One region of the Streptomyces bullii genome, then DNA from elsewhere that is predicted to be linked to it. Evidence: riboswitches for the same ligand, from Rfam matches in the RefSeq annotation. Region 1 holds a riboswitch; each other region holds the start of a gene.

Region 1 (2,192 bases):
TGCCCGCGACGAGAAGACCACCGGTCATGACGTACTCCCCTTCCCCCTGCGGGCCTTTGCCGCAGCCTTGGCCGCCTTCGGCGCCTTGGTCGCCGATGTGGCGAGGAGCCGGGCGGCGGCACCCGCGCCGAGCGCGAGCCAGCCGACGCGCCGGGAGAGCCGTACGGCCCGCTCGATGTCGGCCACGGTCACGGCCCGTCCGTCCGCGTTGAGCACGGGCCGGTGCTCGACCCGCCCGCCGTACGACAGCGTCCCGCCGAGCCGCACCCCGAGCGCGCCCGCGAAGGACGCCTCCACGGGCCCTGCGTTGGGGCTGGGATGCCTGCCCGCGTCGGCCCGCCAGGCCCGCACCGCGCCCCGTGGGTCCGGCCCGGTGACGGTGGCGAGGACGGCGGTCAGGCGTGCTCCCGGCCACCCCGCGAGGTCGTCGAGCCGCGCGGAGGCCCACCCGTAGCGGCGGTACCGGGGCGACTTGTGCCCGACCATGGCGTCCAGTGTGTTGACGGCCCGGAAGCCGAGCAGGCCGGGCACTCCCGCGACAGCCCCCCACACCAGCGCGCCCACGACCGCGTCGGAGGTGTTCTCGGCGACGGACTCGACCACGGCCCGGGCGATCCCGTCGGCGTCCAGGGCCTGCGGGTCCCGCCCGCACAGATGCGGCAGCCGGGCCCGGGCGGCCTCGACGTCACCGGCCTCCAGGGCCCGCCCGATGGTGCGGGCCTCCCGCGCGAGCGACGTCCCGCCGACGACCGACCAGGTGGCGGCGGCGGTCAGGGCGACGGAGACGGCGGGGGAGCGGCGTACGGCCCGTTGCGCCAACCCGCCGAGGGCGACGGCCCCGCCGACGCAGACGGCGGTGTGCAGCGCGCCCCACCCGCGGTGGTCCCGCCACAACGCCCGTTCCACGGCAGCCGCGGCCCGCCCGAACGCGGCGACCGGATGCCCGCGGCGCGGATCGCCGAGGAGCAGGTCACCGAGGAGACCGGCGGCGGCGCCGTACGCGAAGACGCGATCGGCACCCATGGGCTCAGCCGACCGAGGGGCCGGGCAGAGAAGGGGTACGGGACCTCAAACGGCAGCCGAGCATCGCGACATGTCCTCACTCAGGGTGTCCACGCCCTGGTTCGACGAGACCGGCGGTGAGAGTTCCTGGCTCCCGGGGCTCCTCGCCCCGGTGACAGTGGCGGGACCGCGCCGGACTTTCACCGGCTTCCTCTCCTGCCGCCGTACTGGCTCCGGAAGTCCACCACGGCCCACGAACAGCCGTCAACTTGCCGTTGACCTGCGGCTAAGGAGTGTGCTCAGGCCCACACGCGGGCGGTCGGGGATATCACGGCGAGCGCCGCGCACGACAGCGGGGTGCGGGACGGCGATCCGTCCCGCACCCCGCTGTACCGCTGCTGCCGGTCAGGCCACGATCAGGTAGATCCCGTACGCCACGGCCGCCGCGCACGCCGCGAAGCACGCGTACGCCCCGGTGACCGCGAGCGTCGCGGAACCACCCTGCGCGGACGCCCGCTCCCGGCGGGACAGTCCTGTGATGCCGAGGGTGAACAGGCCCACCAGCGCCACGGTGACCACGAGGCTGACACCGAAGACGGAGCCGAGGGCCGCCCAGTCGATCTTCATGCTGCTACTTCCTTACGTACCCGGGTGCGCGGGCTCAGACGGTGGTCGTGGCCGGCGGGGACGCCGGATCGGCGGTGGTGGAGGCCGTGGCGGCCGGGATGGTGGCCGTGAGGTCCTCGGTCACCGTGCCCGCCGGAGGCGGCGTCACGGCGGCGATCGCCGCGGTCACCACGCCGGCCGGCTCCTCCTCGACGTCGTTGACGTTGGTGTGGTCGACGACCTCACGCCGGGAGATCTTCCAGATGGCGGCGCTGGAGGCGACCAGGAAGACGGCCACCAGGGCGGTGCCCCAGTCGCCGAAGCCGGTGACGTACTCGGCGAGCGCGCCGACCAGGGCGGCGGCCGGCAGGGTCAGGCCCCAGGCGACGAACATCCGGGTGGCCGTCGACCAGCGGACGACGCCGCCCTTGCGGCCCAGGCCCGCGCCCATCACCGAGCCGGAGACGGAGTGCGTGGTGGAGAGGGAGAAACCGAGGTGGGAGGAGGCCAGGATGACCGTCGCGGCGCTGGTCTGGGCGGCGAAGCCCTGCTGCGGCTGGAGGTCGGTCAGGCCCTTGCCCATC
Region 2 (2,192 bases), on a different contig from region 1:
GCTTGCTGGACCACCACACCCCATCTCCCTGACCCCGTGTAGCGGGCATCCGCATCCACGCTGCCCGCAGCGCTTCTGGCGTATCCGACGCAGGCGATGCGCAGATCCACCGAAAGGCCGGCCGCGCCGGAGGAATGCGACGCAGTGCAGGTCAGGGGTAGCGACCTGTCAGTTCGAAGCCACGAGCGGCTGTCCCACGCGTACGTTCCAGCGACCCGCCCGGCCGCTGAGCTCCACCGCCGTCAGCGGGGGGACGTCCGTGCGCCAGAACGCCGTCTCCGGGGCTTCGAGGGCCCGCACCAGCAGCGCCCGTACGAGCTCCGGCTCGACCACGGCCACCGTGCGCCCCTCCGTGCGCGCGGCCGCGTCCAGCCAGGCCGCGGCCCGGTCGCACAGTGCCCGTACCGACTCGCCGCCGTGCGGCGCCGACTCCGGGTCCGACAGCCACCGGGCCAGCGCCTCCGGTTCCCGCGCCCCCACCTCCGCCAGGGTCGCCCCCCGCCAGCGTCCGGCGTCCAGCCCGGCCAGCCGCGGGTCGGCGACGGCGGCGAGGCCGAGTGCGGTGGCCGTCTCGCGGCAGCGCACGGAGGGAGAGGCCCATGCCCGCGCGGACGCCGGGAGGGTGCCTGCGGCTGCCTGGGCCTGCCGCAGTCCGGTGGTGTCGAGTGGGGAGCCGTCGTCGAAGCGGGCCTCCCGCAGGGCCGCCGTGATCGCGGGTGAGATCAACATCACTCGGCTGGTCATCCGTCCACTTCCGGGCTCGAAATCCTTCCTGTGACCGCGCTTTGAGGCCGCATCGGCTCCATCAGGGGCGCTCGCGCGACCACCGTGCGCCCTTGGCCGGATCCGCACCACGCGGTACGGTCTCGTCGACCTTCACGACGGCACGGCGGAAGCCGGTGGGATTCCGGCACGGTCGCGCCACTGTATGCCGGGCACGCACCCTCGGTGCGGGTCCGGTGAGTCAGACCCCCTGCCGTCGTACGTGCACCACCGATTCGGGACGCGAGTTTCCCAGGAGGGGTCCTGCCATGGCGCAGTCCGCCGTCCAGCCGGCCACTACCACCACCCCCGCCAAGCTGCCGCTCGGCGCGATCGCCCCCTGGGCGGTCTTCTTCGGCATCCTCATGCTGGTCCTGCTCTACTTCGTCGGCGCCGAACAGGGCGCCACCTCCCTGCTGGCCGGGGAGGACGTGCACGAGTGGGTGCACGACGCCCGCCACCTGCTCGGCTTCCCCTGCCACTGACGGCGGGAAAGGAATCCACGAGCCCATGAACTCGGCAACCGTCCGCACCCTTCTGGTGCGCGGCATGCTCGCGGGCCTCGCCGCGGGCCTGCTCGCCCTCCTCGTCGCCTACTTCCTCGGCGAACCCCGCGTCGACGCGGCGATCGCCTTCGAGGAGGCACACGCCCACGAGCACGGCGGGGAGGAGATCGTCAGCCGCACGATGCAGTCCACCGCCGGCCTGTCCACCGGTGTCCTCGTCTACGGCGTCGCCTTCGGCGGCATCGCCGCCCTCGCGTACTGCGTGGCGCTCGGCCGGATCGGCGCCTTCGGGCCGCGCGCGAGCGCGCTGCTCCTCGCGGCGGCCGGCCTGGTCGCCGTGTACGTCGTGCCGTTCCTGAAATACCCGGCCAACCCGCCGGCCGTCGGCGACCCCGACACCCTCGACCAGCGCACCGCCCTGTACTTCCTGATGGTGGTGCTGAGCGTGCTGCTGGCCGTGGCCACCGTGATCCTGGGCAGGCGTCTCGCGCCGCGCCTGGGCCACTGGAACGCGACACTCGCCGCCGGGGCGTTCTTCGTCCTCGCCGTCGGTCTCGCCTACGCCTTCCTGCCCGCCTACGACAACGTCCCCTCGGAGTTCCCGGCCACCCTGCTCTGGCAGTTCCGGCTGGCGGCGCTGGCCGTCCAGGCGACCCTGTGGACCGCCTTCGGCCTGATCTTCGGGGCGTTGGCGGAACGGGCGCTCGCGCCCCGGCCCGCCGCACAGGAACCCACGGCGGCACGGGCGACTCCCGTGCCGCACTGATCCCTTCGTCCCGCACCGCTCATCTCGACCCGCCGGCAGGGCCCCCGGACGACCGGGGGCCCTCGCCCCTGTTCGGGCGTCGCTTCGCCATTCCCAATTCCTGAAACAGGTTCTACCGTGTGCGCCGTCAGGACCGCCTGGGCAGCCTGGAGGCGCCG
Region 3 (2,192 bases), on a different contig from region 1:
CTAGCCGGCCCGGCTCAGACCTCCGCCCGCCCCTGCTTCCTGATCTCCGTCAGGCGCTGCGTCCCGAGCTGGACGACCGTCTGCGTGACCTCGGCCGCGAGGTCGCCGTAGCCGCCGTGGGTGAGCGTGATGGCGTTCTCGCCGACGCGGACGGCGGCCAGGTCCATGGTCAGGTGCGCCGGTGCGCCGTCCGAGGTCTGTCCGCTCAGCACCACGCGCAGGGCCTGCCGGGCGTCCCCGGCCTCCGGCAGCGGCAGGTCGGAGACCTGGACGTGCGCCACGCCGCCGCGGGTGGTCGCGGCCGAGAACTCGCCGCACCTGCCGGGCAGTGACGTCAGCCAGGCCAGTGTGCGGTCCACGTCCGCAGGGCGGTGCGCGGCGACCTGGTAGCGCAGTTGGGCCTCGGTGCCGGAGTCGTCGAGCGCGGACGCCGCGCCCGGCCCGGTGGGGGTGCCGAAGAGCTCCTCGGTGTACAGGGCGTCGAGCAGGCGCTGGCAGTCGGCGTCCTCCGTGCTCGCCTTGAGCAGCCCGTCCCGCCAGGTCGCGCCGCCTCGGGTCGGCACCCACGGCTGCCCCAGGTCTGCCTCCGTGATCAGCGCGGCCCGGACCTGGGTTGCGGTGAGGGCGGCGGACTGTTCCGCGGCGGGCCCGGCCGAACTCGACGTGGACGCCGCCGTGCGCCCCGACCCGGGCGCCGTCCGCCCGTCGACGGAACAGGCGGCGGCCCCCAGCAGGACGGTCGCCGACAGCGCGGTGGCGAGGAGGATGCGGGCGGCGGCCGGGGGGTGGGTCATCGGGGGTGCCTCCAGGTGGGGCCGGACGTTTCCCAAGATCGGTACGTGCTCCTACGGCACCACCCCGCGCGGTGGCTTTCCAGCGCGGCGGGCCGTCCGGGTGAGACCGGACCGGCGATGTGATCTTGCGTACCTGTGCGGCGGGCGGCTAGGCACCAGCCGCCTGCCCGGCCTACCGTGGCCGGGCCGTGGTGTTCGGGAAGCCGGTGACGTGCCCTCAGGGGCCCAGTCCGGAGCGGCCCTCGCCACTGTGATCGGGGAGTTCCCGTCCCACGTCCCCCGCGGGACAGTCACTGGCCGTCAGGCCGGGAAGGCGGGCCGGGAACGTACGACCCGTAAGCCAGGAGACCGGCCACGGCATCTCACGAAGTGATCCACGAGGTGCTGGAGCGTGACCGGATGAGCCTGCCCACCCCTGCTTCCTTCCGCTGGCGTCGGGAGGACACCGTCAAGACGGCGGGCCTGATGGCGGCCGTCGCCGCCCTGCACGTCGTCGCGTTCGGCGTGCTGTTCCTGCTCGTCGTCCCCGGGCACTTCGAGGTCGGCGACAAGGCCTTCGGCATCGGTCTCGGCATCACCGCCTACACACTGGGCATGCGCCACGCCTTCGACGCGGACCACATCGCCGCCATCGACAACACCACCCGCAAGCTGATGGCCGACGGCGGCCGCCCGGTGTCCGTGGGCTTCTGGTTCGCGCTCGGCCACTCCAGCGTCGTGGTCCTCCTCGCGCTGCTGATCGCGGGCGGCACCCGGCTCGCGGGCAGCGTCATGGACGAGGACTCCCGCACCCATCAGGTTCTCGGCGTCCTGGGCACGACGGTCTCCGGCTCCTTCCTCTACCTCATCGCCGCCCTCAACCTGGTCGCCCTCGCGGGCATCTGGAAGGTGTTCCGGGCGATGCGGGCGGGGACGTACGACGAGAAGGAGCTGGAAGCCCACCTGGACGCACGCGGGTTCATGAACCGCATCCTGGGCCGTCTCACCAGGTCCATCTCCCGGCCCGGGCAGATGTACCCGCTGGGCTTCCTCTTCGGTCTCGGCTTCGACACCGCCACCGAGGTCACCCTGCTGGTGATGGCGGGCTCCGGCGCGGCGGCGGGCCTGCCCTGGTACGCGATCCTGTGCCTGCCCCTCCTCTTCGCCGCCGGCATGAGCCTGTTCGACACCCTCGACGGCACCTTCATGAACTTCGCCTACCAGTGGGCCTTCTCGAACCCCGTCCGCAAGGTCTTCTACAACCTCACCATCACCGGCCTGTCCATCGCCGTAGCCTTCCTGATCGGCACCATCGAACTCGTGGGCGTCCTGCGCGACAAGCTCGAGCTGCGGGACTCCGTCACCGGCTGGATCGCGGGCCTGGACCTGGACAACGTCGGCTACGTCATCGTCGGGCTG
Region 4 (2,192 bases), on a different contig from region 1:
ACCGCCGTCTCCCCGTCGCTGGTGACCTCCAGAATCTCCGTGCAGAGGTTGGAGGAGTGGATCACATGGCCCGGCTCCGCCGTCTGGTTGGCGGTGCGGTTGGCGGCGTCCTTGAAGGTCATCCAGCCGTTGCCGGTCTGCGCGAGGGTGCGCATCATGCGGCCGTACAGCTCACGGGCGGGCAGGGTCTTCTTCGCGAGACCCTTGGCCTCCGCCGCCCGGTACGCCGCGTCGAACTCCTCGCCCCACAGGTCGACCAGCTCGGGCACGTCCGACGGCGAGAACAGCGACCACGGCTGGTCGGCGTTCACTCGGCGCATGAACTCGTCCGGGATCCAGTGCGCCAGGTTGAGGTTGTGGGTCCGCCGGGCGTCCTCGCCGGTGTTGTCGCGCAGCTCCAGGAACTCCTCGATGTCGGAGTGCCAGGTCTCCAGGTAGACGGCGGCGGCGCCCTTGCGCCGGCCGCCCTGGTTCACGGCGGCGACCGAGGCGTCCAGCGTCTTCAGGAACGGGACGATGCCGTTGGAGTGCCCGTTGGTGCCGCGGATCAGCGAACCCCGGGAGCGGATGCGGGAGTACGACAGCCCGATGCCGCCCGCGTGCTTCGACAGCCGCGCCACCTGGTGGTAGCGCTCGTAGAGGGAGTCCAGCTCGTCCTTCGGGGAGTCGAGGAGGTAGCAGGACGACATCTGCGGGTGCCGCGTACCGGAGTTGAAGAGCGTGGGGGAGGACGGCAGATAGTCCAGGCGGCTCATCAGCCCGTACAGCGCGGCGACTTCGTCGACGGACCGTGCCGTGTCGTCCTCGGCGAGACCGGCGGCGACGCGCAGCATGAAGTGCTGGGGCGTCTCGACGACCTTGCGGGTGATGGGGTGCCGGAGCAGGTAGCGGCTGTGCAGGGTGCGCAGGCCGAAGTAGCCGAAGCGGTCGTCGGCGCGGGGGTCGATCAGCGCGTCCAGGCGCTCGGCGTGCCGGCGCACGAACTCCGCGGTCCGGTCGGCGATGAGCCCCTCCCGGTGCCCGACGGCGACGGACTCGGTGAACGACGTGACGCCCTGCGAGGCGGCCTCGGCACGGATGCCGATGGTCAGCAGCCGGGCGGCCAGCCGCGAGTAGGCGGGGTCCTCGGAGATCAGGCCGGCCGCCGCCTCCGTGGCCAGCTCGCGCAGCTCCGTCTCGTCCGCCCGCGCGGACCGGCCGCGCAGCGCGGCGGCGGCGACCCGGCCGGGGTCGGCGTCGGGGAGGTCGGCGGTCAGCTCGGTCAGGGTCCGCAGCAACGCGGCACCGGGACCGTCGTGCTCCTGCAGGACGGCTGAGGCCGGATCGGCTGGCGCGATGGTCACGTGGGGCTCTCCCTCGCTCGGCACGGGGGCCTCGCCGAGGGCAGGGGGCAGCACACGAGCGCACGCGGCGTCGCGTCCACCGGCCCATTCCACGAGGCCCGGATGTCAGGGCACCCGGACCGGACGGCCGGGCGCGCTGTCGGCAGGTCCTCGGACTGACGCTCGTCTGCACGTATGCGGGCATACGTGCAGGAGTACACCGTTGCGGGACAGTTCCGGATTCGCACCGGATTCCCCTGCGGCGACAGCGAGCATGAGCATACATCTTGTGCCGGGTGTGGATCACGCCCCCATATGTTGTGTCGCCTCTGACTTCAGAGGGTCAACTCGTAGGTGAGGAGCGTGAGGTGGGTCAGGTGCGGGATAGGGTTCCAGTCCCGCTCCGGGGTGCGCACGAAGCCCAGGCGTTCGTAGATGCGGTGGGCGGAGTGCATGGTGCGCTGGGTCGACAGGACGATCCGCACGCAGCCCTCGGTGGCCCGGGCCCGCTCGACACAGGCGCGCACGAGGGCCTCCCCGACGCCGCGGCCGCGGGCGGCACGGTCCACGGCGAGCATGCGGATCTCGGCCTCCCCGGGCCGGGCTATGTCGGCCAGCGGGCCGCCCGACGGCACGAACGTCACGCCGCCCAGCACCTGTCCGTGCTCCACGGCGACCAGCACCTCGGCGGCGCCCGCCCGTTTGGCCACGTCCTTCAGCTCGCCGAGGTACCCGTCGCCCTCCCTGAAGTCCAAGAGGCCGTCCTGGAGGTAGGCGTGGGCGGTGATGTCGCCGAGGGCGGCGTACTCGCCGGGGGCCGCCCGCCTGATCACGATGTCCATGAGGCCGAGTGTGCCGGACGGGTACGGC

The links. A riboswitch is a leader RNA that binds a small molecule or an ion and turns the genes downstream of it on or off. The one in region 1 is predicted to bind cobalamin.
Region 2: another riboswitch for cobalamin. It lies ahead of ACFPZJ_RS04925 (CbtB domain-containing protein); the one in region 1 lies ahead of ACFPZJ_RS23195 (cobalamin biosynthesis protein).
Region 3: another riboswitch for cobalamin. It lies ahead of nicT (Nickel transporter NicT); the one in region 1 lies ahead of ACFPZJ_RS23195 (cobalamin biosynthesis protein).
Region 4: another riboswitch for cobalamin. It lies ahead of ACFPZJ_RS15510 (ribonucleoside-diphosphate reductase subunit alpha); the one in region 1 lies ahead of ACFPZJ_RS23195 (cobalamin biosynthesis protein).

What each region holds. Positions count from the first base shown of each region.
Region 1 covers NZ_JBHSNY010000008.1:62,654-64,845, reverse strand. The annotation lists gene ACFPZJ_RS23200 (cobyric acid synthase) at 1-28, opposite strand, end outside; gene ACFPZJ_RS23195 (cobalamin biosynthesis protein) at 25-1,023, opposite strand; cobalamin riboswitch at 1,125-1,263, opposite strand; gene ACFPZJ_RS23190 (hypothetical protein) at 1,408-1,629, opposite strand; gene ACFPZJ_RS23185 (inorganic phosphate transporter) at 1,664-2,192, opposite strand, start outside.
Region 2 covers NZ_JBHSNY010000002.1:159,855-162,046, reverse strand. The annotation lists gene ACFPZJ_RS04935 (MarR family winged helix-turn-helix transcriptional regulator) at 1-32, shown strand, start outside; gene ACFPZJ_RS04930 (histidine phosphatase family protein) at 169-744, opposite strand; cobalamin riboswitch at 845-995, shown strand; gene ACFPZJ_RS04925 (CbtB domain-containing protein) at 1,032-1,247, shown strand; gene ACFPZJ_RS04920 (CbtA family protein) at 1,273-2,034, shown strand; gene ACFPZJ_RS04915 (acyl-CoA dehydrogenase family protein) at 2,192-2,192, shown strand, end outside.
Region 3 covers NZ_JBHSNY010000003.1:404,497-406,688, forward strand. The annotation lists gene ACFPZJ_RS09750 (hypothetical protein) at 1-4, shown strand, start outside; gene ACFPZJ_RS09755 (hypothetical protein) at 15-794, opposite strand; cobalamin riboswitch at 967-1,165, shown strand; gene nicT (Nickel transporter NicT) at 1,194-2,192, shown strand, end outside.
Region 4 covers NZ_JBHSNY010000005.1:181,650-183,841, reverse strand. The annotation lists gene ACFPZJ_RS15510 (ribonucleoside-diphosphate reductase subunit alpha) at 1-1,343, opposite strand, end outside; cobalamin riboswitch at 1,468-1,604, opposite strand; gene ACFPZJ_RS15505 (GNAT family N-acetyltransferase) at 1,658-2,164, opposite strand.